Regions from separate parts of the Paenibacillus sp. AK002 genome, predicted to be linked through region 2. Evidence: predicted binding sites of a transcription regulator. Region 2 holds the regulator's gene; each other region holds the start of a gene.
The links. Region 2 encodes Rex, which represses fermentation and respiration genes when NADH is low (regulators of the CRP and FNR family bind a similar motif). Its sites were predicted from a motif close to TTGTGAAATATTTCACAA; they were not measured.
Positions count from the first base shown of each region.

Region 1: a site for Rex is predicted at 3,814-3,831, ahead of M1D70_RS29790 (cytochrome ubiquinol oxidase subunit I). Genes of this name have one in related genera too.
Region 3: a site for Rex is predicted at 1,369-1,386, ahead of M1D70_RS10240 (nitrate/nitrite transporter). Genes of this name have one in related genera too.

Region 1 covers NZ_CP096377.1:6,594,547-6,604,550, forward strand. Annotated here, with positions in the region: gene cydD (thiol reductant ABC exporter subunit CydD) at 1-1,326, opposite strand, end outside; gene cydB (cytochrome d ubiquinol oxidase subunit II) at 1,326-2,342, opposite strand; gene M1D70_RS29790 (cytochrome ubiquinol oxidase subunit I) at 2,329-3,732, opposite strand; gene ade (adenine deaminase) at 4,021-5,823, opposite strand; purine riboswitch at 6,176-6,277, opposite strand; gene M1D70_RS29800 (NAD(P)H-dependent oxidoreductase) at 6,386-6,964, opposite strand; gene M1D70_RS29805 (TetR/AcrR family transcriptional regulator) at 7,025-7,615, opposite strand; gene M1D70_RS29810 (MFS transporter) at 7,776-9,020, opposite strand; gene M1D70_RS29815 (sensor histidine kinase) at 9,145-10,004, opposite strand, start outside.
Region 2 covers NZ_CP096377.1:2,587,439-2,597,442, forward strand. Annotated here, with positions in the region: gene dinG (ATP-dependent DNA helicase DinG) at 1-2,266, shown strand, start outside; gene M1D70_RS11505 (redox-sensing transcriptional repressor Rex) at 2,332-2,997, shown strand; gene M1D70_RS11510 (amidohydrolase family protein) at 2,972-4,273, shown strand; gene M1D70_RS11515 (cell wall elongation regulator TseB-like domain-containing protein) at 4,305-4,823, shown strand; gene M1D70_RS11520 (hypothetical protein) at 5,081-5,614, shown strand; gene M1D70_RS11525 (AAA family ATPase) at 5,607-7,109, shown strand; gene M1D70_RS11530 (3-hydroxyacyl-CoA dehydrogenase family protein) at 7,244-8,116, shown strand; gene M1D70_RS11535 (acetate/propionate family kinase) at 8,113-9,321, shown strand; gene asnS (asparagine--tRNA ligase) at 9,352-10,004, shown strand, end outside.
Region 3 covers NZ_CP096377.1:2,329,064-2,339,067, reverse strand. Annotated here, with positions in the region: gene M1D70_RS10240 (nitrate/nitrite transporter) at 1-1,311, opposite strand, end outside; gene M1D70_RS10235 (response regulator transcription factor) at 1,466-2,113, opposite strand; gene M1D70_RS10230 (sensor histidine kinase) at 2,110-3,189, opposite strand; gene M1D70_RS10225 (GAF domain-containing protein) at 3,186-3,650, opposite strand; gene narI (respiratory nitrate reductase subunit gamma) at 3,703-4,395, opposite strand; gene narJ (nitrate reductase molybdenum cofactor assembly chaperone) at 4,382-4,960, opposite strand; gene narH (nitrate reductase subunit beta) at 4,953-6,488, opposite strand; gene M1D70_RS10205 (nitrate reductase subunit alpha) at 6,478-10,004, opposite strand, start outside.

The sequences.
Region 1 (10,004 bases), 3.0 Mb from region 2:
TGCTCCGGAGGTTGGCGCCATGAATCCGCCTAACAGCTCGATCAGCGTGGATTTGCCGGCTCCGCTCTCCCCGACGATGCCGATCCTGCGTTGTCCCGGTATTCGGAAGGAAACATCGTCCAATGAAGCCGGCCCTTGTTCTTCGTGTCTGAGGCCGATGCCGGAGAGCTCCAGCACGCTGTCCTTTTCCCATCGGAATGGTGGCTGCGGCTTGCGGCTGAGACCCGAGAAATTATTTTGAATTTTAAATGTTAGGCCCGTTGAGGTTCGTTCCATCGTTTCTGCCGCCGTGGCTTCAAGCGCTCCCGTTGGCTCGAATGGACCCTCGCTGTTAGTCGAACCCTCCGCAGCAACAGGACTTGAGCTACCGCCCGAATGCCCCTTCCGGGCTTCCCGGATGATGGATTGCATCGCTTCCCCTGCCTGCTTGCCGTCCAGCGTGGCGTGAAAGTCCGCTCCAACCATGCGCACCGGCAGGAAATACTCCGGTGCCAGGATCAGGATAAGCAGCGCGGGCAGCAGCTCCAGGCTGCCGTTAATGAGGCGCAGACCCAGGTTTACCGCAACCGACGCCACGGACAGCATCGTAAAGAAATCCAGCGCAAAAGAGGACAGAAACGCCACGCGCAGCGTCCGCATGGTAGCTGCACGATACCCCTCGCTGACCTGCTGTATGCTCGCGCCGTGCTTGCGGCTCTGTCCCAGAAACTTCAGGGTGGTCAGCCCTCTCAGCGAATCCACGAAATGATTGGACAGCATCCGGTAGGAATCCAGCTGCCGCTCGGTCTGCTTTTTCGCGGCAAGTCCCACGAGGATGAGAAACACGATCAGGATCGGCATGGTCACCAGCAGAATAATGCCCGAGATCCGGTCCGTCATGAATACGTACAGCCACACCAGGGCAGGGGTAATGCCCGCCCCCATCATGCGAGGTATGGTCAGCTCCGCATATTTGCGGAACTTGCCGATGCCCTCCAGCACAAGCGTAACCACATTGCCTGTTCCTTCCGACCGGACAAAGGACGGCCCGTTCCGAAACAGCTCCTCCAGCAGCTGCTTTCTCAGGCTCGTGCCCGTCTCCTCGGCAAAGCGCTGCGCGATTCCTTGCTGCACGACCGAGATCCCGTGGCGTGCCAGAAATGCAAGCAGGAACAAGGCAATGGTCTCCCCCTGCTCCTGCAGCGTTGATCCCGCAAACAGGGCGGATACGGCTTCCGCCAGCCATTTGGCTTGCAGAAGGATGGCCATGCTCTGTGCCAGGGCACATACGGCGACAAGGAGGAATACCGTCTTGGCGCCTTTGTATCCCAGCAGATCTTTTCCCATCAGTACTCCAGATGCTCCTTCTCATGTACCCGTTTGTGGAAAACGAAGTAACTCCAAATTTGATAGCCTAAAACAAACGGCAGCAGCGATACGGCCACAATCGTCATAATCTTGAGGGAATACGGTCCGGAGGCCGCATTATAAATGGTCAGGTCAAATGCAGCGTTGATGGAGCTGACCATCACGCGCGGGAACAAGCCCACGAACACGGACGTGACCAAGAGTGCGATGACCGCGCCGGTCATCCCGAAAGCCCAGCCGTCCCGCTTGACGTTCATGAAATATCCGCCCAGCAGGAATGCAAGCAGAGCCAGCACAAGCAGGACGGTTAACGCCACCCCGCGCTTCTCGAAGATATCGGTCATGAAATACGTCATCACCCCGAACGCCACGAACAGGGCCGCAACAGGAATCAGGAGTCTCCGGGCCATGCGGCGCGCCCGTTCCTGGAGATCCCCCAGCGTGCGCAGCGTCGTGAACATCAAGCCATGCAGCAGGCAGAGCATCACCATCGTCAACCCGCCGACTATGGTATAAAGATTCACGACATCGAAGAATCCGGCGTGCAGCTGCATCTCTTCGTTAATCGGGAGCCCCTGGATCAGGCAGGCAAAAACAACGCCGAGCAGGAATGGCGGAAGCACGCTTCCGGTGAAGATCGCTCCGTCCCATACCCGTTTCCAGCGGACATCGCCCACCTTGCCGCGGAATTCAAATGCCACGCCGCGCCCGATCAAGGCCAGCAGAAGAAAGACAAGCGGAATGTAGAACCCGCTGAACAGCGTGGCATACCAGTTCGGGAAGGCCGCGAACATCGCGCCGCCCGCCGTCAGCAGCCAGACCTCGTTGGCGTCCCAGAACGGGCCGATCGAGTTGATCAGCACCCGGCGCTGGGTATCGTTTTTGGCCAGCAGCTGCGTGGACATCCCGACTCCGAAATCGAAGCCCTCCAGGAAGAAGAACCCGATAAACAATACGGCGACGAGCACAAACCACAGTTCGTTAAGAGACAGCATTGTAGTCCTCCTTATTAAACGGATCGCTTGCGTGGTGATCGTCTTCCTCCGCCGCATACGGTCCTTTCTTAATGACTTTGATGAACAGATAGGCCATCACGGCTGCCAGCACTGCATAAATGGCGGTAAACATGATAAGCGAGAACAGGATCGAGCCTGCGCTTACGTTCGGCGAAACGCTGTTCTCCGTGGTGATCAGCCCGAATACCGTCCAAGGCTGGCGTCCGATCTCCGTCATGATCCATCCCGATGTGTTGGCGATGAACGGCAGGGAAATGCCGAACAGCATCAGTCTGAGGAACCATTTGCCGGCCTTCTCGACTTTTTTGCGCAGCATCAGCCACGCTCCGTACAATCCCAGCAGAATCATGACGCTGCCGGCAGCCACCATAATCCGGAAGCTCCAGAAGGTGGTGCGGACCGGGGGAATATAGTCTCCAGGACCGTATTCCTGCTCATATTGGGCTTGCAGCTCCTTCATTCCGATGACTTCGCCGGAAAATTTGCTGTAGGACAAAAAGCTGAGCAAATACGGGATTTTGAACTCCATCGTGTTCTCCTGCTTATCCGGATCGATGGCGGCGATGACCGTCCAAGGCGCGGGATCGTCGCTCGTTTCCCACAAGCTCTCGGCGGCGGCCATCTTCATCGGCTGCGTATCCACCAGATACTGCGCTTGCTGGTGGCCGAATACCGCAACCAGAATGGAGGTGATGAGACCCACCACGATGGCGATGTGGAATGATTTTTTGAAGAAATCCAAATCCTGCTTCTTCAGCAGCTTATACGCGCTTACCCCCGCTACCAGGAAAGCCCCGGTTGCCAGCGCCCCGAAAATCGTGTGCGGGAATTCCACCAGCAGCTGACCGTTCGTGATCAGCGCGAAGAAATCGTTCATCTCAGCCCGTCCATTGTTGATCTCAAAACCGACCGGACGCTGCATGAACGAGTTCGCTGCCAGGATCCAGAAGGCGGACATCAGGGTGCCGAAGGATACCAGCCAGATGCTGAGCAGATGGACCTTCTTGGATAACCGGTCCCACCCGAATATCCACAGCCCGATAAACGTCGACTCAAGGAAAAACGCCAGCAGGGCTTCGATCGCAAGCGGTGCGCCGAACACGTCCCCGACAAAGCGCGAGTAATCCGACCAGTTCATCCCGAACTGGAATTCCTGCAGAATCCCTGTCACAACCCCGACCGCAAAGTTGATCAGGAACAGCTTTCCCCAGAACTTGGCCATTTTCTTGTAGACTTCCTGGCCCTTGACAACATACATCGTCTCCATGATGGCGATCAGAAACGCCAATCCGATGGATAACGGTACGAAAATAAAGTGAAAAATGGTTGTCGATGCGAATTGAATTCGCGCCAGCATAACCGGATCCATAAAAGATACCCCTTCCTTTAGCTCACGTGATCACTTCAAATTTGATTCTTTTTGTATTGTCGCAGACCCCGCCCTTAAGGATTGTGATAAACGTCACAATATAAAGGCCGAAATAGGTGAAAAAGTTATCAATTTGTGACGGAAATCACTAAGTAGGCAATGGATTATGTGAGGATTATCCGTGAGAGCGTGGCTTGCGGCATCCACTCACAGGCCAAGCCCGGTATTTACGCACTAAAAAAGCAGGTTAGCCATGTAGGCCAACCTGCTTTAACGTATGCCGCCACCTTATTGAACCGCGCCGATCTCCGTCTGGATGAGCTTGAATTCCGTCACGTCCGCGATCCCGCGATTGGTGATACGGATCTCCGGAATCACCGGCAGCGCAATGAGCGAGAACGTCATGAACGGCGCATGGATGGAGCAGCCGAGCTGTTTCCAGGCTTCCTCCAGGGCAGCGACCTCCTCGGCCACGACCTCAACCGGTCGGTCCGCCAGCAAGCCCGCAATCGGCATCGCCACCTTCGCCAGCACCTGGCCGTTCTGTACCACGATCATGCCGCCTCCGCATGCTGCCAGCTCGTTCGCCGCAAGCGCCATATCCTCGGCATTCGTGCCCATCACGAGCAGGTTGTGGCTATCGTGCGCCACCGTGGAAGCAACCGCGCCGGATTGAAGTCCGAAGCCGCTCGCAAAGCCGAGCGAGATCTGCCCGGTAGCGCCGTGGCGCTCGATGCATGCCAGCTGAACCACGTCTTGGCCCAGGTCCGGCTGGATGACGCCCTGCTCCACGGCGAGCACCGCGGTCATTTTGGCGGTACGGGCACTGTTCTCGATGACGCGCACCACGTTCACTTCCGTACGCGCCGCATCGAACTTGCTGCGCAGCAGAAAGTCGTCGGCGGTAAGCGAACGCTGCAGCCGAACCGACTGAAAGGCTTTTTCCGGATACGAATACGCCGGGAACGCCTTCACGAGGCGGCCGTTCTCCGCGACCACTTCGCCGTCCGTGATCACCACCGAAGGCACCATGCTCTTCAGATCGTCAATGAGCAAAATATCAGCCGTTTTGCCCGGTGAAATGCTGCCGAGCTCCATGTCCATGCCGAAATATCGAGCCACGTTGATCGTGCCCATCTGGATCGCCGTAACCGGGTCCACGCCCTCCTCCATGGCGCGGCGGACCACATGGTTCATATGGCCGAGCCGCAGCAGCGTCTGCGGATACACATCATCCGTGACCAAGGAGATATTGTCGGTACGTACCTTGTCCTCCGTTACTACCTTAATCACTTCCTTCACATCCTGCCAAGCCGAACCTTCGCGGATCATCAGATGCATACCAAGGCGAACCTTTTCCAAAGCCTGCTCTCTCGTTACCGTCTCATGATCGGAGCTGACGCCGGTTGCCAAATAGGCTTGAAGCATCCGGTCGTCCTCGGCCGGAAAATGCCCCGTCACCGTCTTGCCGGCACGCAGCGTGGCTTCGATCTCTCCGCTCATGGTCGGATCGCCGTATACGACGCCCGGGAAGTTCATCACTTCGCCAAGCCCGGCGACGCCGGGCCAGGTCAGCCCTTCCTCGATATCGGCTACGCCCAGCTGCGCCCCCGCATCTTCCAGATCGAACGTCGCCGGTACGCAGGAAGGAATGGTGGTGAACACCTTCATCGGCAGCTGCTGCCCTTCCTCGTGCATCCAGCGCACGCCTTCCATGCCGAACACGTTGGCGATCTCATGGGGGTCCATATAAACCCCGGTCGTTCCCGTAACGATGGCCGCTTTGGCAAACTCCGTTACGGTCAGCATCGTGCTTTCCACATGCATATGACCGTCCAGCAGACCCGGCGAGATGAAGCGCCCATTCGCTTCGATCACCTGCGTCCCCTCTCCGATCGTATGATCGGCGCTGCCGATATAGGCGATGCGCCCATGCGCCATGGCCACGTCTACCCGCTCCTGAAGTTCACCTGTAAACACATTCACCAGCGTGCCGTTTTTGATGACCAGATCGGCTGGCTTTTGTCCCATGGCAACCTTCCCCAGCTGCCGGCTGACCTCGTATCGTTTCTGTCTCTGGATTGAACTCATGATGATTGCACGCTCCCCTTTTTTTAGATATCAGAAAAGTATAAACTCTGAAGCTTGTGACTTCCTGATATCGCAATAAAAACTTCTTCTAACTGCGGTCGTCGATAGACTTTTTTTCTTATAATGAATCGGTAAAAGCACAAAATCGATCTTGCGTAACACGCAAAACAACCCGGACAGCGTATCTGCCCGGGTTGCCTGCAACTATATCCATTGAGGAAGAGAAGTCCGCGCGGCAGCCATGCATTGTTAATAGTCTGCACATCACCCCATCCGTTAAAACGTGCTTAGATCCCATTTCAGGCGATCTTGCAGCCCGGTTTCGATGTTTAAGCGAAGCCGGGCTTGGGGAGCGGATTCTCAACCTTCATGTAGTCAAGTCATTTACGGTAACCTGGTAGAAACGCCTGGGCCCTATTCCCCGGCATATACATCAAGATTTGATTTTGAACACATGACCCATTCAATTTCTTTGGTCGTTTCATTTGTTGTATGAATTATAATCCTCCTGCCCGAGAAGTCAAGCCATTGGAAGGAACTGCACATCGCCCCTATTACCCGATCACGCCAATTTCCGTCCCATTCTCTGCACACGCTCGAGCCATTGGTTTCTTGCGGTATCGGGCATTTTGCGAAGCTGGGTAATGTTCGTGGCACGGACGGTGCCCACGCCGCAGAACTTCAGAATGGAATGCTTCATCATCTGATGTCCCGGCTGTCCGAGATAGAATCGGTAGTAGACGTACGGCGAATCCATCGTGACGATCAGACGAGCCGTCTTCCCTTTGAGCAGCTGCTCCGGCAAAGGCGAGTTCCTGCGGTACTTAAAGGCGAATCCCGGCAGAAAAACCCTATCGATGAACCCTTTGAGCAGCGCCGGCATGCCGCCCCACCAATTCGGATACACAAACACCAGATGGTCCGCCCAGGCAATCAGCTCCTGCGCTTCTTGCAGATCGGGTTCGAGCGGTTGCTTGCCCTTATAACCGCCGGACAGGTTCAGGTCAAACTCCATCTCCGCAAGCACCAGCTTCCTCACCTCCGCACCGGATTCGCCCGCCCCCCTTGCATAGGCCTCCGCCAGGTGACGGCCATAGCTGTTTTCAATGGGATTGCCTTGGATGATTAAAACCTTTTTCATATGCGTCCTCCCCCTAATAATTTGGTTAATAATCACTAACCTCATGGCAAAAAGAAAAGGTCACGCCTGACCTTTTTCCAAACCGGTTAATGCCAATAAATGCGCCGTTACTTCAGGTGCCAGCGGAGACAGCGGTTCTTCCAGCTCCCCCTGCATCGCGGATATCGCAAGCTGACTGAATGCACCGATGATCAGAATAGCGGTTAACCGCGTATTCTGCGGCGGAATATCCCGCTGCAGCACCGCTTGCTCGAGCAGATCCTCCAAAGCATCAAGCGGTTGGCGCCCCCTGCTCTTGACCACCTCCGTAAACAGCTCGTGATGCTGGGACAATAGCAGCAAGCCGTATTTATCCTCGTCATACGATTCCAGTACGCGGGTTACGAGAGCCGATAGCCTCTCCGGGAACGGTCCGGGCCGGGTAGCATATTCATCCACCAAGCGCGTATAACTGCCGCAATATTCGTCGAACGCCTCCGCGGCAACGGCATCCTTATTCGTAAAATGCTTATAAATCGCCGCATCCGTCACGCCTGCCGCCGCGCCGATTTCCTTCACCGATACGCCGTCCACGCCCTTCTCGGCAAAGAGCTTCATGGCTGCCTGCAAAATTTCCTTCTTCTTGCTGTCGAAATGAGGTTTCTTTTTCATGCTCATATCATAAGTGAACACTAACCAAATTGCAATAAGGGCACAAAAAAAGGCCCCCCAAGACTTAAGGCGCCTCTCTTCGTACTCGTACGTACTCTTTACGTTTCGTATATATCGCTAAAATCGCATGCCAGTCTTGGGCTCGGCCCTCCTGTCCAAGCTAAACCCCCGCTTCGATGGGAGCGGCCTTTACCTTGTTGCTGTACAGCAGCATGAGCGGAATGCTGATGACAAATGCGCCGGCCACAAGCAGGAACGGAATTCTTGGATCGATGCCGTACGCCCAGCCGCCAATGATGCCGGAAGGTGAAATGACGATGAGGATGAGCACCTGGAGCAGCGCGAATATTTTGGCGCGGTTCTCGTCGTCGATGGCATTGGCCACCGCCGTCTCCAGATACGGATACGTCATCATCGTGCCGAATGCGGCAATGACGGTGCTCAGGCTCAGTACCAGCAGATCTCCTTGCGGTGCAAACACCAGCATGACATTGGACAATACCGAGATGACAAAGCCCCATACCATCGTCCGGTGCACGTGCCGCTCCCCGATCCGGGGCATGATCCACCGCATGAATATCAGCATAATGACGGAGGAGAAGGCTGGAAAAACGGAGATCAGGCCGCTGCCCAAATGCAAATATTCCACCATGAAGATGGAGACGTAGGTTGTCTTCACCGTCATCTGAAAATTAAACAGGATATATACGCCGAAGATCATTAGCAGCAGCGGATTTCCCAGCATGCTCTTCATCACCTGGACATAGTCTGACATCCCTTCCCGCAGGCCCATCGCCTTCGTTTCCTTCATTTTGCGGTACCCGATCTCCGTCTCCCTTGTCGCATAATGGCGTCCGATGAACTGGATCGTCATCAGGATGCAGGCAAGGACGAACATGATGCGCACCCCGGGCACAAGCGAGAAATGATACACCAGCAGCCCGCCGAGCGGTGCAAACAATCCGCCGATGACGCTTATCAGCTGCAGCAGCGTAAAGACATAGGTACGCTCCTTCGGCGCCGTATCCTCCACCAGCAAGCAGTAAAAGGCGGTATGCGGCACCTTCTGAAAGCCGTTGATGACGGCGGCGATCACAAAAAACCAGAAGTTCTGGGAGACTGCCCAGAGCAGCGTGGCCACGCTCCAGCTCAGCACGTCGAAGTAAAGGAGCGCTTTTTTGCGGCCCAAACGGTCCGTTAAATACCCGCTGAGAAACGAGGACAGCACCTGCACAAGCAGACCGATCGAGGTAATCCAGCCGATTCCCGTCTCCGTAACTCCGAGTTGGTACATGTAGATCGAGGTGTACGTCGTGAACATGCTGTAAGGGATTAGAAACAGCGGCTCGTAAACGAGGCAGCCCCGCGCATTGCCGGTCAATTGCCGAAACGAAGTTGAACCCATAATATCCTCCGGACATGAAGTATAATCGTTGCCTAGCCATTATAGCGCACCCGGGGCGGGAGCAGGATAGGAAAGTTGCAGGATTTTTGAAGCGATTTCGAATATGCGGATCCAAGCAGCAGGACTACTCCTTCCCGCGCATACTTGCCCCCTCGCCTTCTTGCGCAGCGGCCTCAGGCAAAAATACGGTAATGGTGGTTCCCCTCCCCAATTCCGACCAGACGCTTACCCGCCCCCGATGCGCTTCGACTATCGCCTTCGCGATGCTCATCCCGAGTCCGGAGCCGTCCATGCTCTCTTCGGTATTCGTTCCCCGGTAGTAACGCTCGAACAGATTGCAGCGGGTCTCTTCGTCCATCCCCACGCCTTGATCCGCAACCACGATCGCCGCGCCGCCGGGGCGACTCTCCACCCGAACCTCGACGTTAACCCCATCCGGATTATGCTTCACGGCATTCGTGATCAGGTTATCCATCAACCGCTGCAGCCACTTGGCATTGCCGTCGACGGGCAGCACCTCTTCGCCGCCGATATAGTTGAAATTCGCATCCAGCGTGGCATCATTGACGTATTTCAGGACGCAGCGGCGCACCAGCTCATTCAGGTCAAGCCGGGTCCGCTCCTTAGGGCGGATTTCGCTTCTCAGACGGAAGACGAGCGAGAAATCGTTGATCAGCTCCAGCATGTAGTCGCCTTTTTCCCGAATTACGGTCCCCATCTCCCGCAATTCCTCCTGGCTCCAATCCTGCGGTGCATTCTCAAGCATATAGCCGTACCCTTGAATGGAAGACAACGGCGTACGCAAATCATGCGATATCCCGGACATCCATTCTTCCCGATTTCGATCCAGCCGCTCCCGTTCCCGTTCGGTTTCGGCCAGCTGCTCCGCCATCCTATAAAAGGAATGGATCACTTCCTTGTACAGCCTGTAACGCGTGCGGAGCTTCCCGTTCTTGCGGAAGACCCGCTTCCGGTCCTTCGGCG
Region 2 (10,004 bases):
ACAAGCGGGAGACACCCATACGTACTACCGCCAGTTTGCCTTGGCGGTGGATGATTGGAACGATATAGCACCTGTCAGGGATGAGACGGAGCCTAACCCCTTGGCCGATGTAAGCTTCGAGCAATACATGAACGATGTCCGTGAACGCCTGAAGGAAACGCTGCCTCATTATGAGAGCAGGGATGCCCAGGACATGATGTTCCAGGAAGTGATGCAGGCGCTGGATGACAATAAACATCTATTGATCGAAGCAGGCACGGGAACCGGCAAATCCCTTGGATATTTGCTGCCGTCGATCTATCAAAGCGTGAAGCAGGAACAGAAGGTTATGGTGAGCACGCATACGATCAACCTTCAAGAACAGCTGCGTGACCGGGATATTCCCCTGCTCACCCAGGTTGTTCCTTTTCCTTTTAAGGCGGCCATTTTCAAGGGCAGGGGACATTATTTGTGTTTGAGAAAATTTGAACATAAAATAAATAGAAGAGATTTTCATTCCCCGAAGGAAGACGTAATCACTGCGGCCCAGATGCTGGTCTGGCTGACCCAGACGGAGAACGGGGATGACGAAGAGCTAAACCTAGGCGGACGCGGAGGGGATTTTTGGGAGACCATCTCCAGCGATTCGGATTCTTGCCTCGGACGCGCCTGCCCTTGGTTCCGCAAATGCTACTATCACAGGGCCAAGCATGAAGCAGGCATCGCGGATGTCGTCATTACGAACCATTCGAAGCTGTTCACCGACGTGAAGGCGAATCATCAGCTGCTGCCAAGCTATGAGCGCCTCGTCATCGACGAAGCGCATCATCTTGAGGATGTCGCCGGCAAGCACCTTGGCTTGCAAATGAAGTATTTTTCGGTGGTCCATACCTTGACCCGCATGTACAAAGACAGCCGAAGCGGGCAGCTCCCGGCTCTGCGCCAGCTGCTGCAAGCTTCGCCGCACGAGAAGGCTGTCGAATGGTCTTCCGTCATCGACCGTTTGTATCCGGACCTGATTACCGCAAAAGAGAACTGGGATCGGCTCAGCGATCAATTGTTCGGACTGCTTCCGGAACGCGGAGACGCTTCTCCGGGAGATGCCGGCCAATTCTCGCTCCGCCTGTCGCCGCTTAAGAAGCCGAAGGATTGGGATTCGATGGCCGAGCTGGAGCATCAAATTCATCTGACGCTGGGCGATGTCGTGCGCAAGGGCGATAAGCTGATCGCCGAAATGAAGGAAGATTTGGATGACTACAGCGCGGACAGCCTGTTAACCGACCTTTCGGGCCTGTTTAAGGACCTTGCCGCGCATCGTGAAGACCTGCGATCCTTCATGGCCCTGAACGATGAGGGCACGGTATACTGGATGGAGGCGAACGGCAATTTCCGCAGCAAATCGCTGCAGCTGTATGCCGTGCCCGTCGACGTGAGCGCTCATTTGAAGGAATTGTTTTTTGACAAGAAACAAAGCGTGATTCTGACATCGGCGACCTTGTCGGTGGACAAATCGTTTCAGTTCATGATCGAGAACCTGGGTCTTCAGGAAGCGGCTGAAGCGGGGAACCTGAACACGGTTCAGCTCCCGTCCCCGTTTAATTATAGGGAACAGGCCCTTCTTGTCGTGCCGCGCGATTTTCCGAGCGTGAAGGGATCGGTCGGGGATGCACTCTTTGTGAATACGCTCGTGAAGTCTTTGGCCGATACGGCCGTCGCTACACATGGCCGCATGCTCGTCCTGTTCACTTCGTACCGGATGCTGCGCCAGGTGCACGAGCCGCTGAAAGAAGCGCTGGCATCAAGCGACATCACGGTATTGGGACAAGGTATGGACGGAACCAGCCGTACCAAGTTAATCCGAAGATTTCAGGACAACAGCGCTTCCGTGCTGCTGGGCACCAGCTCCTTCTGGGAAGGGGTAGACATCCCGGGTGAGGCGCTGACTTGTCTAGCCATCGTCCGGCTGCCGTTCCAGCCGCCGAATCACCCCTTGGTCGAAGCCAAGAGCGAACTGCTGCAGCAGCAGAAGAAGAATCCCTTCATGAAGCTTTCGGTTCCGCAAGCGGTCATTCGTTTCAAACAGGGGTTTGGGCGTCTGGTGAGAACAGCACAAGATAAAGGGATCGTGATCGTGTACGATACCCGGGTCATTGAATCCTATTACGGGAAGTATTTCTTATATTCCTTGCCGGGGCCGAAGATGGAGCACATGCCGACAGAGGGGATCGTTCCCCGAATTTCGGAATGGCTGCAGGAAGAGGCAAGCGCGGGAAACCAAGCTGAATAAAGTGAAACCAAGCACGATCAACAAAAAAAGATGTAGTTATTAGCCTATTATTAGGGGGAGCATGCATGAAATCGGAAAAAATTTCGGAAGCCGTGGTCCGCAGATTACCTGTATACTTGCGCTATTTGAATGAGCTTCAGAAGAGGGAGGTTTCCACGGTTTCCTCCCAGGAGCTGGGACAGAAGCTGGACCTCAATCCTGCTCAAATTCGTAAGGACCTGGCGTATTTCGGTGATTTTGGACGGAAAGGGATCGGATATGATGTTTCTTATCTGATCGAGAAGATTCGCCAGATTCTGAAGCTGGACCAGAAGATCAATGTCGCATTGGTCGGGGCCGGTAATCTTGGACATGCATTATCGAATTACAATGCATTCCTGAAGGATAATATGAAGATTGTGGCGATTTTCGATTCGTATTCTCCCAAAGTTGGCATGAAAATTAACAATTTGGTCGTACAGCCGATGGAAGAGCTGGAGAAGACGGTTCATGAGCACGGCATTCGAATCGGAATTATCACCGTTCCGGATTTCGAAGCGCAGAACGTAGCGAATCAGCTTATCGCCTCAGGGATCGAGGCGATTCTGAACTTTGCGCCAACCATCCTGAAAGCCCCAGCCCATATCCGGATTCATACGGCTGATTTTACAACGGATTTGCAAAGTTTGGCCTATTATTTGGATAACGGCAAGGAGGATGCAGCACATGACAACAACGAAGTGGATGGTTAAGAACGGAACGTTTGCTGTACTGGAGGAAGACCGATCCGTGCTTCGCGGATACATGGTGGTTGAGAACGACAGGATCACGTACCTGGGCGAAGAGGAGCCCGTCGTGGAAGAGGGAACAGAGATTATCGACGGAACCCATCTGTTCTTCCTGCCTGGATTGGTGAACACGCATGGACATGCCGCCATGTCGCTTCTCCGCGGTTATGGCGACGATCTGGCGCTGCAGGTATGGCTTCAGGAAAAAATGTGGCCGATGGAAGCCAAATTCACGTCAGACGACGTATATTGGGGCACATCGCTCTCCGTGCTGGAGATGATCAAGGGCGGAACCACGACGTTTGTCGATATGTATGACCATATGGATCAGGTCGCGAAGGTTGTCCAGGACTCGGGAATGCGCGGTGTCCTGACGCGCGGCGTAATCGGTTTATGCCCGCCCGAGGTACAGCAGCAGAAGCTGGATGAGGCGGTGGCATTCGCGAAGGATTGGCATGGCAAGGCTGACGGCAGAATTACGACGATGATCTCGCCGCACGCGCCTTATACCTGCCCGCCGGATTTCATCGAAAAATTCGTTCAAGCATCCCATGACTTGAACCTGCCTTTGCATACCCATATGTCCGAAACGGAAACCGAAGTGGCTCAGAATGTTAAGGATTACGGACTTCGCCCCGTTGCCCATTTGGAGAAGCTGGGCATGTTCTCCCGTCCTACGCTTCTTGCGCATGCCGTTCATCTGACCGATGAAGAAATCGAAGTCTTGGCCAAGCATCAAGTAGCCGTATCGCATAATCCCGGAAGCAATTTGAAGCTTGCCAGCGGAGTCGCCCGCGTACCTGCGCTGCTGAAAGCCGGCGTAACGGTGTCGCTCGGTACCGACGGACCTGCTAGCAACAATAACCTGGATATGTTCGAAGAGATGCGGCTGGCTGCCCTGATCCATAAAGGAGTAAGCGGGGATCCGACGGCCATTCCGGCCTCCGAAGCGCTTCGAATGGGTACGGAGTACGGAGCCAAGTCCGCTTTCCTTGAGGATATCGGTACGCTCGCGGTAGGGATGAAAGCCGATATGATCGCATTGAATACGGATCAGGCGCATTTCCTTCCGCGGACCGACTATATTTCTCACGCGATCTACTCTGCCAGCGCGAAGGATGTAGAGCATGTATGGGTTGACGGCAAGCAGGTGGTGAAGAATGGCGCGAGCCTTACTCTCGACGAGGAACGCATCCGCCGGGAAGCGCAGCGTGCATTTGAGCGTCTTACAACCCTCTAGGGAATAATCAAGGGGAGCGAGGAAGACGGATTTGAAGAAAAAAACGAAGTGGATACTGCTGAGCGTGTCCGGCGTCCTGCTACTATTGCTTGGCCTACAGCTCTATTATTCCTATGTTATGAAAGATACGTGGAATGAAGAAAGAATGGCGATCCTTGCAGCGAAACAGCATGGCCAATTGGTCTCGTCCGACAAGACCTATAAATCGGTATGGGGCGAGGACAATAACTATTGGGTGGTCAGCGGGAAAGATAAAGACAACCAAGACCGCATGGTCTGGGTGAAGTTTACGGACGATAACGTTCCTGTTGAAGGGGCAGATGCCGTTCAGTCCGTGTTATTGAATACGGGCATGTCAGAGGCCGTGATGCGGGACCAGATCCGTAACGAAATGCCGGGTGCGGTCATCAAGCGATTGCTGCCGGGAATGTATGAAGGCGAGTATGCCTGGCAGCTGCAGTATGAAAACAACGGTCAGCGCGGCTACAGATTCTATCGTTTTCAAGACGGAAACGCCATCGGAAATGATATTATTCTTCCTAATCAATAATAAAACAAATGAAAGGCGTCCCCTTATAGGGATGCCTCTTTGGCACATAAATATGTAAGCGCATACAGAAATGAATTGGTAAAACTGTTCTAAATATTTTCACAGACAAGCATGAAAAAGTATATAAGATGTGATATACTCGTACTTGTACGAATTAAGCAGATCAATTACATGCGTCACTATATATCGTTGTTATATGTATTATTGTGCTGCAATTGCTATACAAAATTTCATATCGAAATTGAAGGAGGAACTTCATGAAACTGCGCATTGTACCTATCATGCTGACTGTCGTGATCTCAGCATCGGTCCTCTTTGGCGGTTGGTTTCTGTATCGGCAGATGGCTTTGCAGAATCCGCTCGCAACTGTTGTGTCACAATACGATGGCGTGAAAAGTTCTCATATAGATATTAAACAGGATACCGTGACTTTGAATCTTGATTTGGCTCCGGATGCGAATTTACAAGGTTTGGTTCAGCATATTAAGCAGGAAGGCAAGTCCGTGATCGGCAAGCGGGAATTGAGAATCCAGGTGGAGGACCATTCCTCGGAAGCATTGGATCAATGGTGGGAGCAAGCGATGCTGTCGGTTGCCGAAGCGATGGACAATAAGCAGTATACCGATATTCAATCATCGCTCGAGCAGCTGGCTGCCCAGTCACCGAATTTGAAAGCAAAAGCAACGATCGACGACACCAATGTCTATGTCAGCTTGTCGGACGGCAAGTCTGGTAAATTTATAATCTTGCCGCGTCAACCTGGCAAAATGGAGGTGTGGAATCATGCCTAAATTAGCAAAAGAAATTATCTTAGGCTTCATTCCGGTTTTGTTGGTATTCCTTGTGTTTGTCGGCGTGAACATCGTGCCTCTCTTAATAGCGACAGGACTCGTAGGCGGCTTGCTGTTTATAGCCAAGATGAAGGGCGGCATCGCGGTTGGTGCCGGAAATGAGCGAAAGCGGAAGAAGAGCGGCCCGGCCAAGCTGACGTTCGAGGAAATCGGCGGGCAGGATAACGCTAAGCAGGAGCTGCGGGAAGCATTGGATTTTCTGATTCGTCACGAAGATATTAAGAAATTCGGCATTCGTCCATTGAAGGGGATTCTTCTCACAGGGCCTCCGGGAACAGGGAAGACCTTGATGGCCAAGGCCGCTGCCCATTATACCGATTCTATCTTTGTCGCTGCTTCAGGCAGTGAATTCGTGGAGATGTATGTCGGCGTCGGTGCAGGGCGTATCCGGGATTTGTTCAAGGATGCCCGCAACCGCGCGGCCAAAGAAAACAAGCAAAATGCCATCATCTTCATCGATGAGATCGACGTCATCGGCGGTAAACGTGAAGGCGGCCAACAGCGAGAGTACGACCAGACGCTGAATCAGCTCCTGACCGAAATGGACGGCATCTATTCGCAGGAAACGCCTCGCATTCTGGTGATCGCCGCAACGAACCGTAAAGAGATGCTGGACAGCGCGCTGCTGCGTCCAGGACGATTCGACCGCCATATTCAAGTGGATCTGCCTGATAAGAAGGGCCGGACGCATATCTTGAATCTGCATGCGGGCAATAAGCCGCTGCATCAAGATGTCGACTTGGAGAAAATAGCAGAGGAAGCTTACGGCTTCTCGGGTGCACAGCTGGAGAGCGTCATGAACGAAGCCGCCATCTATACGATGCGCGAGAACGAACAATTTATCCATCAGCGTCATCTGTCCATGGCGATTGACAAGGTAATGATGGGCGAGCGTTCCGACCGTGAATCGAATTTGGAAGAGAAAAAACGTGTTGCCATCCATGAATTGGGACATGCTATCATGGCAGAGCTGGTGCGCCCAGGCAGCGTGAAGCAAGTCGCGCTCAGCCCGCGCGGCAAGGCGCTTGGCTATGTTCGCCATAATCCGCAGCAGGAACAGTATTTATACACAAAAACCTTCCTGGAAGAGCAGATTATGATCGCTCTTGGCGGCGCGGCCGCCGAAGAGATCTATTACGGTGGCCGAAGCACGGGCTCCAGCAATGATTTCGAGCAGTCTCTGAACATCGTGGAGACGATGATGAAGTCGGGTCTGACGTCGCTGGGTATCGTTAACATGAACATGGTTACTACCGAAGAGCTGATGAAAGAGAACAATGTGATATTGGAAGAGCTAATGAACCGCACCAAGACGCTCTTGGAACAGAAACGGCCGATATTCGACAATTCTCTTGACATCCTGTTGAAGGAAGAAATTCTCTCGGGAGAACAATTTCGTTGTCAATTTCGTGAAAACGCGCTTTTACCAGCATAAATTGTTATGCTGGTTATTTTTTTTTACTTTTTTGTCGTGCTAAGATATTATTATACTTTGTGCTCTAAAATGTATTTTTCGACAAATGGGGTACAATTAAAGTATAGAGATAAGGAAAGGGTGGAGTAGAAACCATGTACTTCAAAAAAATCGGCGTTGTAGGCGGCGGGACCATGGGGCAGGGCATTGCGGAGATGCTGGCAGCCAAGGGCCTTGACGTACTGCTCGTAGAGAAAACTCCAGAGAAACTGGACTATTCATACCGAATGATCGAGACCAGTCTAGATAAACAACTGGAGAAATGGGGAATTACCCAGGCTGAGAAGAAACTGATCCTGACCCGGATTCAAAAAGTAACTCATTTTGCGGAGCTTAGCACCTGCGATATGGTGATTGAGACGATCATAGAGGACTTGGATGCAAAGAAAGAAGTATTTACACAGTTGGATCAAGTTTGTCCGAGCCACGTAATATTAGCAAGTAATACATCCACGCTTAGTTTGACGGAGCTCGCCAGCTCCACCAAATATCCTGAGCGTGTTATTGGCATGCACTTCATACATCCCGTTTCCAAGGTCGACCTCGTTGAAATCATTCGCGGCCTGAAGACTTCAGATCATACGTTTAACGAAACCAAACGCTTTGTAGAGGAAGTTTCGGATAAAAAGGGGATCATGGTCTATGAATCTCCAGGTTTCGTCACCACCCGCATGATCACGCTCATGATCAACGAAGCGATGCATCTCCTGCAAGAAGGCGTAGCCTCGGCGGAAGATATCGACGACGCCATGAGAATCGGATATAACTTCCAGCACGGACCGCTGGAGATGGCCGACCGTTTCGGCCTGGATTCCATTCTCGCCGCGCTGGAGCGCATGTTCCGCGAGTACGGCGAACTGAAATACCGTCCATCGATTGTCTTAAAGAAATTGGTTCGCGCAGGACAACTGGGCGTTAAAACCGGAGAAGGCTTTTTCAAGTACGACAAGGATGGTGACCGGGTATGAATATTCTCGTAATTAATGCAGGCAGTTCTTCGCTGAAGTATCAACTGTACGACATGACGGATGAATCCGTGCTGGCTAAAGGATTGGTTGAGCGGATCGGCATGGATTCCTCGATTCTGACGCATAAACCGACGGGAAAACAGGACGTAACGGAAGTCAGCGAAATTCTGGAGCATACTACCGCGATCCGCAAAGTGCTTGGGATGCTGACGAACGAGGAGCACGGTGTGATCGATTCCATCGAAAGCATTCAGGCCGTAGGGCATCGCGTGGTGCATGGCGGGGAATCTTTTAAAGAATCCGCTCTCGTAGACAGTGACGCCAAAGCGGAAATCCGCCGCTTGTTCGATCTGGCTCCGCTTCACAATCCGGCCTCGATGATGGGGATCAAAGCCGCAGAAACCAATATGCCTGGCGTTCCGCAGGTCGTTGTGTTTGATACGGCGTTCCATCAGACCATGCCTGAGAAATCGTACCTGTACGCTATTCCGAGAGTACTTTATAATAAGTATAAAGTACGTCGTTACGGTGCGCACGGTACTTCCCATGCCTATGTCAGCCAGGCAGCGGCAGAATTTCTGAACCGTCCGCTGGAGGATCTGAAGATCATCACCTGCCATATCGGCAACGGGGCTTCCCTCACAGCGGTAAAGGGCGGCAAGTCCATCGATACCTCCATGGGCATGACGCCGCTGGAAGGGCTCATGATGGGTACGCGCAGCGGTGATTTGGATCCTGCGATCGTGCCGTTTGTCATGAACAAGGAAGAGCTGACCGTCAACGAAGTGAACTCCATGCTGAACAAGCACAGCGGATTGCTGGCGATTTCCGGAATCAGCAGCGATATGCGCGAGATCACGGAAGGCATGGAAAAAGGCGATCCGAACTCCACATTAGCTTTTGAAATGTACGAGTATCGTGTCCGTAAATACATCGGTTCTTATGCTGCCGCCATGAATGGCGTGGATGTCATCGTATTTACGGCGGGCGTCGGCGAGAATTCGATCGTTCTTCGTCAAAGAGTGCTTGAGCAGCTTACCTATCTCGGAGTAGAATTGGATGAGGAGCTGAACAGCATTCGATCAGGCGAGCCGCGTCGTATTTCCGCGGCGAACTCGAAGGTTGAGGTACTCGTGGTCCCTACCAATGAAGAATTGGTTATTGCTCGGGATACGCATCGTATCGTTCAAGCTTCCAACCGTTAAATAGTAGTGATATAAGGGAGAGATTTATGCATGGCCACCAAAAGTGTGATTCGTAACGTCAACCAGCATGTCGGCGAGACCGTCACGATCGGCGCCTGGATCAACAACAAGCGTTCCAGCGGGAAGATTCAATTCCTGCAGCTTCGCGACGGCTCCGGCTATATCCAGGGCGTTGTAGTGAAGAGCGAAGTATCCGAACAGGTATGGGAAGACGCGAAAAGCCTGACACAAGAAAGCTCTTTGTATGTGACGGGTGTTATACGTGAAGAGCCGCGGAGCCAATCGGGTTATGAGATGACGGTTACCGGCATTGAAATTATACATCTTACGGAAAACTATCCGATTACGCCTAAAGAGCACGGTGTCGATTATTTGATGGACCATCGTCATCTGTGGCTTCGTACGCAGAAACAACGTGCGATTATGGTGATCCGTGCAGAAATTATCCGTGCCGTTCAAGAGTACTTTGATACCAACGGCTTTACGCTGGTGGATCCGCCGATTTTGACCCCAACTTCTGCGGAAGGCACAACCAATCTGTTCCACACGAAATATTTTGATGAAGATGCCTATTTGACCCAGAGCGGACAGCTGTACATGGAAGCTGCTGCCATGGCACTCGGCAAGGTATACTCCTTCGGGCCGACATTCCGCGCCGAGAAGTCCAAAACCCGCCGTCACCT
Region 3 (10,004 bases), 260 kb from region 2:
CGACGATTGCCTTCCGGACTTCAGCACGCTCGGATTTTTGCCGAGCACTTCCTCCTCCGAGTATCCCGTTAACTTCGTGAATGCCGGATTGACCGCACTGATCCTTCCGCTTGGATCCGTTACCAGAATCCCTTGGCCGGTGGAGTTAAACACCTCGGATTGCACGGCAAGTTTGTCCTGGTAATACATCCATACAACAACGACGAAGCTCGCAAGCGCAACCTGCGACAAAGCCATGAAGCCGATGGAATACTGCCCTGTAACCGAATGGATAAAGGAAAGCATCAGCGGAGGAAAGAATCCGCCAAGGCCGCCCATCATGGACACGATGCCATTCACAATGCCGGCCTGCTTATTGAAATAAAGGGGCACGAGTTTGAAAATGACCCCGTTCCCGAGACCCGCACCAACGGCTATGGTTAAGCAGCCGGCCGTATACAAGCCGATGGACGGAGAGAATGCCAACAGGATAGCCGCAGCCGTCAGCCCCAGGAATACGCCCATTAATAAGAACAGCGGTTTAAATCGGTCTGCAAGCCAGCCCCCGACGGGACGCAAAAAAGTCGCGATCATGATGAACCCGGCCGTCCGCATCCCGGCATCCACCTTGGCCAGCTCAAAATGAGAAACCAGGAAGTTCGGCAAGTACACCGTAAAGGCTACGAACGAACCGAAGGTAATGAAATAAAAAAGCGAGAAAAACCACAGCTTTTCATTCTTATATACACCCTTGATCTGTTCCATGACCGGTGTTTTCACCTTGATTTCTTTGCGGTCGCCTAAAAAAACATTGAATAATGCAAATATCAGCAGCAGGATCAAATACAGCTGGACGGTTTTGGACCATCCGATCCCCGTCGCGATGACCGGTGCGGCAAACGTGGTAATGGCTGTACCGATGTTGCCCATCCCATAGATCCCATTGACCAGTCCCAGCTTCTCTTTTGCATAGTATTTCGGCAATGAGGTCACGCCCACCGAGAACACGGCCCCACCGATCCCAAGGAACAAGCCGCCGATGACCAGATGCGTAAAGGATGAAGCCGAGCTGATAAAATAGACCGGAAACAGCAGCAGGATGAAGCTGGATATAAAAACAATTCGTGCTCCGACCACGTTGGCGTAATAACCGAGCGGTATCCGCAGAACCGAGCCCAGCACCACCGGAATGGCCGTCAGAATGGCGAGCCGGTCTGCCGGAATGGCGATATCTTCTCTTATGAACGGCAGGAGCGCGGAGATGATGACCCATACCATAAAACCAAGCACCAGATTCATTGTTTGCAGCGGAAGCTGCAGCTTTTTGATCATTCCCATCACCTTTTCCAAAGCGTAATGAATGGCATATTGATCCCCAGCTCCTATTGTACGTGCACCTATTCACAATGCGAATAGGGAAGTTCCCTGAATCTCTCCGGGGAACTTCCCTATACCTTACCGCAATCACCCTGCTTATGCGTCATTATTAAAAATCCAGCAGTTTTTTCTTCAGCGCATATTCCACTAACTCCGGACGGCTCTTCAATTTCAGCTTTTCCATGATTTTGGCCTTGTGCGCTTCCACCGTTTTGACCGATACAAATAGTTTTTCCGCGATTTCCTTGTTGCCATAGCCCTTCGCGATCAGCGGCAGGATCTCAATCTCCCGTTGGGACAGGCTGTTGAACGGATCCTGCTCCGCGCTCTCGCTGTCTTTCTTGATAAATTCCCGGACCAGGGACGTGGCCATCTGGGGGTGGATGTAGGTTCCTCCCTTATGAACCATGCGGATGGCAGAAATCAATTCATCATCCGGCGCATTTTTGAGCACGTAACCCGAAGCGCCGTTCTTCAAAACATGGAACAAGTAATCGTCATCGTCATACATGGTCAGGATCAAAATTTTCGTTTCGGGAAATTCACTGCTGATCTTGCCTGTCGCAATCAATCCGCTCTCGCCGGGAGGCATGCTTAAATCCATCAACAGCACATGCGGCCGATGCTTGACCACCATGGCGTATGCCTCAATGCCGTCTGCCGCCGTCGCGACGACCTCCATATCCTCTTGGTAATTCAGAATCATGGAAAATCCGCTGCGGACCACGGCATGATCATCCGCGATCACAATTTTCATATTCCCCTCACCTCCGCCTTGCCGCTGCTCGTAAGCGGGATCTTCAGCTGAACCGTCGTCCCCTCGCCGGGAGCGGAAACCAAAGTAAACTGGCCATCGACGAGTTCTGCGCGTTCGCGCATTCCGTACAGCCCTAATCCGGTTCCCTTGGCTTCGTCAATGATCATGTTAAACCCGACGCCATCGTCCCGGACGGTTAACTGAAGGCAGCCGTTCTCCTCGCATAATCGGACATGTACCTCGTCCGTTCCCGAATATTTCAAGGCATTTAACACCGCTTCCTGGCAAACCCGGTACACCACCGTTTCAATCTCGCTGCCATAGCGGGCCGCCGCCAACTCTGCAGAGAATTCAACCAGCATGCCGTAATTCTTCCCGATCCATTTGAAATGGGAGCGGAAGGCAGCCTCCAGCCCCAAATCATCGAGGGAAGCGGGCCGGAGCTCAACCGACAAATGCCGGATATCATCCAGCAGCCTCGTTAAAGACGCCTCGGTCTGGTGCAGCTTCTTGAGCACATCCTCGCCCACATTCATATATTTAACGACGCGCAGGTCGACCAGCGAGCTTAAGAGCTCCTGAGCCACGCTATCGTGCAGCTCGCGCGAGATCCGCTTGCGCTCGTCCTCCTGTGCCTTGATGACGTATTTCAGCATATTCGTCCGCTGCAGCATTTCCTGCGTTTTCTGCTGCTTCGTCAGATCGAGGAGCATCATCACCCGGATGCCGCGGGCTTCATCGATGGTATGGTAACTGGCCGCATAAGGAACAATTCCTTCGGACCGCGTCTTCAGATAGACTTGGAACGACGAGAATTCTCCATCCGGATAATCCAGATAGCATTTGGAGCAGGAGATGAGATCCTGTTCGTCGGTGTACCCTTCGCAGGTCTGGCAGAAGGACCCGTCCAGTCCGGAGTGCATCCTCTCGATCACTTCAATGTCAAGGATATTCTCCGCAGCCGGATTCATCGCGACCACGCTGCCGTCCTCGTCCATAAAAAAAATGGCTTCCATGCTATTCTGATACATGTTTCTCAGCAATTCGCTCAGATGCTCATCCGTCATTTGAATCACGGCCGTGATACCTCCTTGGCATAAAAAGCGCCAAATTCCGTTCCTATACCTTCCTGAAACGACGCAAAGGCCTTGTGATCCAGCATGTTCTCCTTACGATATCCCACAAGCAAAACCCCCATGACGCGCGTGCCTTCCCACAGCGGTATGGCACCGAGGCTCTTCAGCTGCTCTGCAACGATAATCGGATAATTATACAAGTCCCTTGATTCAATATCCGCATTCACATTCGGGATCAGCATCGGTTTCCCGGTCTTAAACACCATGCCGGCGATGCCCTTGCCGGAATGCAGCACGATGCGCTTGTACCTCTCGTTGATGTTTCCCGAGGCATACTGCCAGGTCAATACAAATCGGTCTTCAGCCGGCTGCACCAATGCCATGGACACGAAATCGAAATGAAACCGGGTCCGAAGCTTATCCATCTCACGTTGGTAATTATAGATCGGCTGATTCTTCATCCCCATTACTCCTCTGACGTAGAAAAGAAGGCTAAAGAAGCCTTCTCTCGTCCTACGACTCAAATTTGCGGTGCTTTCTATACAGGATATATCTTCTGCCCACATAATTCAACGGAACACTCCACACATGGACCAGACGGGTAAACGGCCACAAGCCGAAAATACCAAATCCCGCAAGAATGTGAATTTTGAACGACAGCGGCACATCCTCCATCAGCGAAGCCTCCGGACGGAACATAAACAATCCGCGGAACCAGACCGAGACCGTTTCCCGATAATTGAATTCCGGCTGCACCGCGTTTGTGACCAGCGTGCTGTACATCCCCATGAAGACGATAAACAGCAGGAGGACATTGACCACCATATCGGAAGCGGTGCTGAGTTTTCGGACATTTCGGATGGCAAATCGTCTGGCGGTTAACAAGATCATGCCCCCCAGCGTTAAAAAGCCGAATGCGCTTCCGATATACACCGCGCCGATATGGTACATATGGTCGCTGATGCCGAGCGACTCCATCCAGGATTGGGGGATGGCCAGGCCGGCCACATGTCCCCCGATAACCGGAATGATGCCAAGATGGAACATGAGGCTGCCCAGCTTGAGATGTTTTTTCTCGATAAACTCGCTGGATTTTGCCGTCCAGTTAAACTGGTCCGTACGATAACGGTAGATATGACCGACGATAAATACAACGATGCATACATAGGGGAAAATGACCCACAAAAATTGATCAATCATGTTCATGAGTGGCAGCCTCCTGACTGAGACACGCCTTGAACGTGTCGCGAAGCCCTTGAACAAGATAAGCATACGGGCTGTTATACTTCTCCAAGGCTTTCAGCAGATGATAGGTGCCGTCTTCCATGACGGCCATCATCAAATTCAGGCTTTCCGCGGCTTCCTTCTCGCGGCCCTGCCAGGGCGCCGCGTACAAAAACTCGCACATCAGCGGAAGATAATCCGACAATTCCGAGCCTTCGATGCCAAGGCCAAACATCTCATACGTCTCCTTAAGCCTGGCGAGCATCTGCCCGCGTTCCCGGCCGTCCTCGAATTTGTAATAGGTCATATACAATGTGGATTTCGCCTGAAAGTCGAAGGTCTGGACATACAGCTCTTCAATCTCCTCCATGCTGTATTCATGCATGATCGTCCAATACGTTCTGACGGATTCATAAGCCGGATCGGCGGAGTCAAGCGCTTCCTCCATGACAGACGGATGGAAATCCAGCTTTTCCGGATACGTGAGCTGCTGAGCAAAAAAACCGAAAACATGTTTACAATCATGCAGCTTTCCGAGATTAATCACGCCAGATCCCTCCATAGAAATTTTCTTCGTACAGCTCCTTGCCGGTTTTGCCCTGCAGACCTTCCGGACCGCAGCCGCCGCAGCTCGCGCCGAATCCTTCGGAGCCCTGGGAACGGTAGACATCCATATGGCTTTCTTTATGGGAAGTCGGAACAACGAACCGGTCTTCGTATTTCGCGATGGCAAGCAGCCGGTACATCTGCTTCATTTGATGGGCAGTCAGGCCGACCCGTGCCAGACGCGTCTCATCAAACTCGGCCCCCGACGATTGTGCGCGCATATAAGAACGCATCATCGCCATTCTTTGCAGGGCTTCCTTCACCGTGACCGTGTCGCCTGCCGTGAGCAGATTCGCGAGGTACTGGATCGGCGTGCGCATCTCCTCGATCGCCGGGAAAATCATGTCCGGATTCTCGATGGAATCCCTGCCTTCAAAATAGTTCATGATCGGGCTGAGCGGCGGCACATACCATACCATCGGCAGCGTCCGGTACTCCGGATGAAGCGGGAAGGCCAGCTTGTATTCGATCGCAAGCTTATAGACCGGCGAGTTTTGGGCAGCTTCGATCCATTCTTCCGACAAGCCGTCTTTGCGCGCCTGCTCGATGGTCCCAGGATCGTGGGGATCCAGGAACAGATCGAGCTGCGCCTGATACAGATCCTTCTCATCCGGCGTGGAGGCTGCTTCCTGTACGCGGTCCGCGTCATAGAGCAGCACGCCCAAGTAACGGATACGGCCTGTGCAGGTTTCGGAGCATACCGTTGGCAGCCCTGCTTCGATTCTCGGGAAACAGAAGGTGCATTTCTCGGCCTTGTTCGTTTTCCAGTTGAAGTACACCTTTTTGTATGGGCAGCCGGTCATGCAGTACCGCCAGCCGCGGCAGGCCTCCTGGTCCACCAGCACGATGCCGTCCTCGTCCCGCTTATACATGGCACCGGAGGGGCAGGAGGCGACGCAGCTCGGGTTCAGGCAGTGCTCGCACAGGCGGGGCAAATACATCATGAACGCCTGCTCAAAGTTGAATTTGATCTCTTCCTCGATCTTTTCGATATTCGGATCCTTCGGACCGGTCACGTGGGCGCCCGCCAGATCGTCTTCCCAGTTCGGGCCCCATTCCAGATTCATCGTTTCGCCGGTCACGGCCGATTTCGGACGAGCCACCGGCTGGTGTTTCTTCTCCCCGGCATTCGTCAGATGTTCATAGTTATACGTCCAGGGCTCATAGTAATCTTTCATTTCCGGCATATCCGGATTGTAGAAAATTTTGCCGAGCGCGATTTTGGACAGCTTGCTGCCGGACTTCAGCTGCAGCTTGCCCTTTTTCAGCGTCCAGCCTCCCTTGTATTTCTCCTGGTCTTCCCAGCGGATCGGGTAGCCGACCCCCGGCTTCGTTTCCACGTTGTTGAACCACATGTATTCCGCGCCCGGACGGTTCGTCCAGGTGCTCTTGCAGGTGACGCTGCACGTATGGCAGCCGATGCATTTATCCAAATTCATGACCATGGCGACCTGCGCTTTAATCTTCAAGCCAATCCACCTCTTTCATTTTGCGGACAGCCACGTACACATCCCGCTGGTTGCCGATCGGTCCGTAGTAGTTGAAGCCATAGCTGAGCTGGGCGTAGCCCCCGACCATCTGGGTCGGCTTCACATGGATTCTCGTCGGCGCGTTGTGGCTGCCGCCGCGATCCTTCGTGATTTCCGAACCCGGCACATTGATGTGTTTGTCCTGCGCGTGATACATGTACATCGTGCCTTTTGGCATCCGGTGGCTGACAACGGCACGGGCGGTGACGACCCCGTTGCGGTTGTATACTTCCAGCCAGTCGTTGTCCTGGATGTCGTTTGCCGCCGCGTCGTCATTGTTGATCCATACCGTCGGGCCGCCGCGGAACAGCGTCAGCATGTGCAGGTTATCCTGATACGTGCTGTGAATGTTCCATTTGCCGTGCGGCGTCAAATAGCGGAGCACCAGCGTATCCTTGCCCCCGGTAATCTGCTTGTCGCGCGGTCCGAACACCATCGGCGGAAGCGTCGGTTTATACACCGGCAGCGCTTCGCCGAACTGCAGGAAGATTTCATGGTCGATATAAAAATGCTGCCTGCCGGTCAGCGTGCGGAACGGCACGAGCCGCTCGATGTTCGTCGTGAACGGCGAGTACCTTCTTCCCATTTTGTTCGAGCCGCTGAACACCGGCGTCGGAATGACTTCCCTCGGCTGGGCCGTGATGCTCTGGAACGTGATGCGCTCCGCCGCGCGGTCCGCGGAAATATCCTTCAGCTGCACGCCGGTATCCTGCTCCGCCGATTCCCATGCCCGCTGCGCTACTCTTCCATTCGTAGCCGAAGAAAGATTCAGAATGGCATCCGCCGCATTTCTTGCGGTATGAAGCTTCGGCAGGCCATTTTTGATGGAGTCGTCATAATAAGTTCCGTTCAAGCGCTTCAGCTCTTCGTACTCCTCGGCAACCGAGAAGCTGACGCCGTGCGCCCCGACTTTGCCTGTGGCCAGGTTCGGCCCGAGCGTCACGAATTTATCGTAAATTTTCGTATAATCGCGTTCGACCACCGTCAGGTTCGGCATCGTTTTGCCCGGAACCGCTTCGATCTCGCCCTTGCGCCAATCCTTCACCTCACCGTACGGCTGGGCGATCTCGCTTGCCGAGTCATGGGCCAGCGGGCTTGTCACAAGATCCTTGTATACGCCGGGCAGATGCGTTTGGGCCATGTCCGAGAAGACTTCAGCGATCGTTCTGTAAATATCCCAGTCCGAACGCGATTCCCAAAGCGGATCCACCGCCGGGTTGAACGGATGGACGAAGGGGTGCATGTCGGTGGAGGATAAATCGGTTTTCTCGTACCAGGTCGCTGCCGGCAGCACCACATCGGCATACATCGGCGTCGAGGTCATCCGGAAATCGAGCGCGACTAGCAGATCCAGCTTGCCTTCCACGTCCTCGCGCCACACCATTTCCTCCGGCTTATCCTCTTCGTTCGGCGTCGAGAGCAGGCTGTCCGAAGCGCCAAGCAAATGCTTCATGAAGTATTCCTGCCCTTTGGCCGAGCTTGAGATCAGGTTCGAGCGCCATACGAACAGCGATCGCGGGAAGTTTTCCGGCGCACCCGGATCTTCGGCCGCAAATTTCGTCTCCCCTGACACGATTTGTTCAAGCGTGTGTTTCACGATGTCTTCATTGCTCGTTTTGCCTTGCAGCGCCGCTTCCTCCGCAAACGTCAGGCTGTTCTTGTTGAACTGGGGATAGGACGGAAGCCAGCCGAGCCGCGCGGCAAGCACGTTGTAATCCGCCGGATGCTGGTACCGGATCTCCCCGCCCGTCGGCGATTTCAGGGAATCGGCCCCCATTTCTTCGTATTTCCACTGGTCGGTCGCAAAATAGAAGAACGAAGTGGCATTTTGCTGACGCGGCGGTCCCTGCCAGTCTTTAGCGAAGGCAACCGTGGACCACCCCTCGATCGGACGGCATTTCTCCTGTCCTACGTAATGCGCCCAGCCGCCGCCGTTCACACCCTGGGAGGCCGTCAGAATGACCAGGTTCAGAATGGAGCGGTAGATCGTGTCGCTGTTGAACCAGTGGTTAATGCCCGCACCCATGATGATCATGGAGCGGCCGCCGGTATCCAGCGAATTCTGCGCGAATTCTCGGGCGATTTGAACGACGACCGACGCTTTCACGCCGGTAATGTTCTCCTGCCAGGCCGGGGTGTAGTCGAATTCGGCATCTTCATACCCTGAAGCCGCAAGCCCGCTCTCCGCTTGCCCTATCCCATATTGGCTCAGCATCAGATCATATACCGTTGCGGCGAGACGCTCGGTTCCGTCGGCCAGCTGAATTTTCTTCGCTGGAATTTGGCGTTGGAAGGTGCCGTTGGCCCGGTTATCAAAGAACGGGAACCGGATCTTCTGCCGCTCCGCTCCCTGGGACTCCACGGAAAGCGCCGGTGCAATGACCGACCCGTCTTCGCGTTCCAGAATCAGGTTCCATTTCTTGTCCTGCTCCCAGCGCTGGCCCATCGTACCGTTCGGAACGATGATTTCATTCGTGTTCTCGTCGATAATCACCGGTTTCCACTCGGCATGCTGCGAGGCATCGCCCAAATCGCTTGCCCGGAGGAAACGGCCTGCCTTGTAGCCTCCCTCAAACTCATCCAGGAGAATCAGGAAAGGCATATCCGTATATTGTTTCGCATAATTCAGGAACATCGGCTCCTGACGCTCATGATAGAACTCCTTCAAAATGACATGCGTCATGGCTTGTGCAATCGCCGCATCGGTTCCGGGATTCGGAGCCAGCCAGTTGTCGGCGAATTTGACATTCTCCGCATAGTCCGGCGCGACCGACACGACCTTGGTGCCTTTGTACCGCACTTCCGTCATGAAATGGGCGTCCGGCGTACGCGTTAACGGCACGTTCGAGCCCCACATGATCAGGTAGCCCGCATTGTACCAGTCGCTCGATTCCGGCACGTCGGTCTGCTCTCCCCAAATTTGCGGGGAAGCCGGCGGCAGATCGGCATACCAGTCGTAAAAACTCAGCATTTCGCCGCCCAGCAGGGAGATGAACCTTGCTCCCGAAGCGTAGCTGATCATCGACATCGCCGGAATCGGGGTGAAGCCGGCGATGCGGTCCGGGCCGTATTTGCGGATCGTATAGATTAACTGGGCGGCGATCAGCTTCGTGGCTTCCTGCCAAGATACACGAACGTGACCGCCCTTTCCCCGTGCTTGTTTATAGGATTTGGATTTCGTCGGATCTTCGACGATGCTGGCCCAAGCGGCGATCGGATCGCCGTGCTCGTTCAATGCCTCTTTCCACATATGCCACAGCCGGCCGCGCATGTAAGGGTATTTCACCCGCAGCGGGCTGTATTCATACCAGGAAAATGACGCCCCGCGCGGACATCCCCGCGGTTCGAATTCCGGCATATCCGGCCCGCAGGACGGATAATCGATCTGCTGGTTTTCCCAGGTGATGATCCCGTTCTTTACGAACACTTTCCAGCTGCAGGAGCCTGTACAGTTCA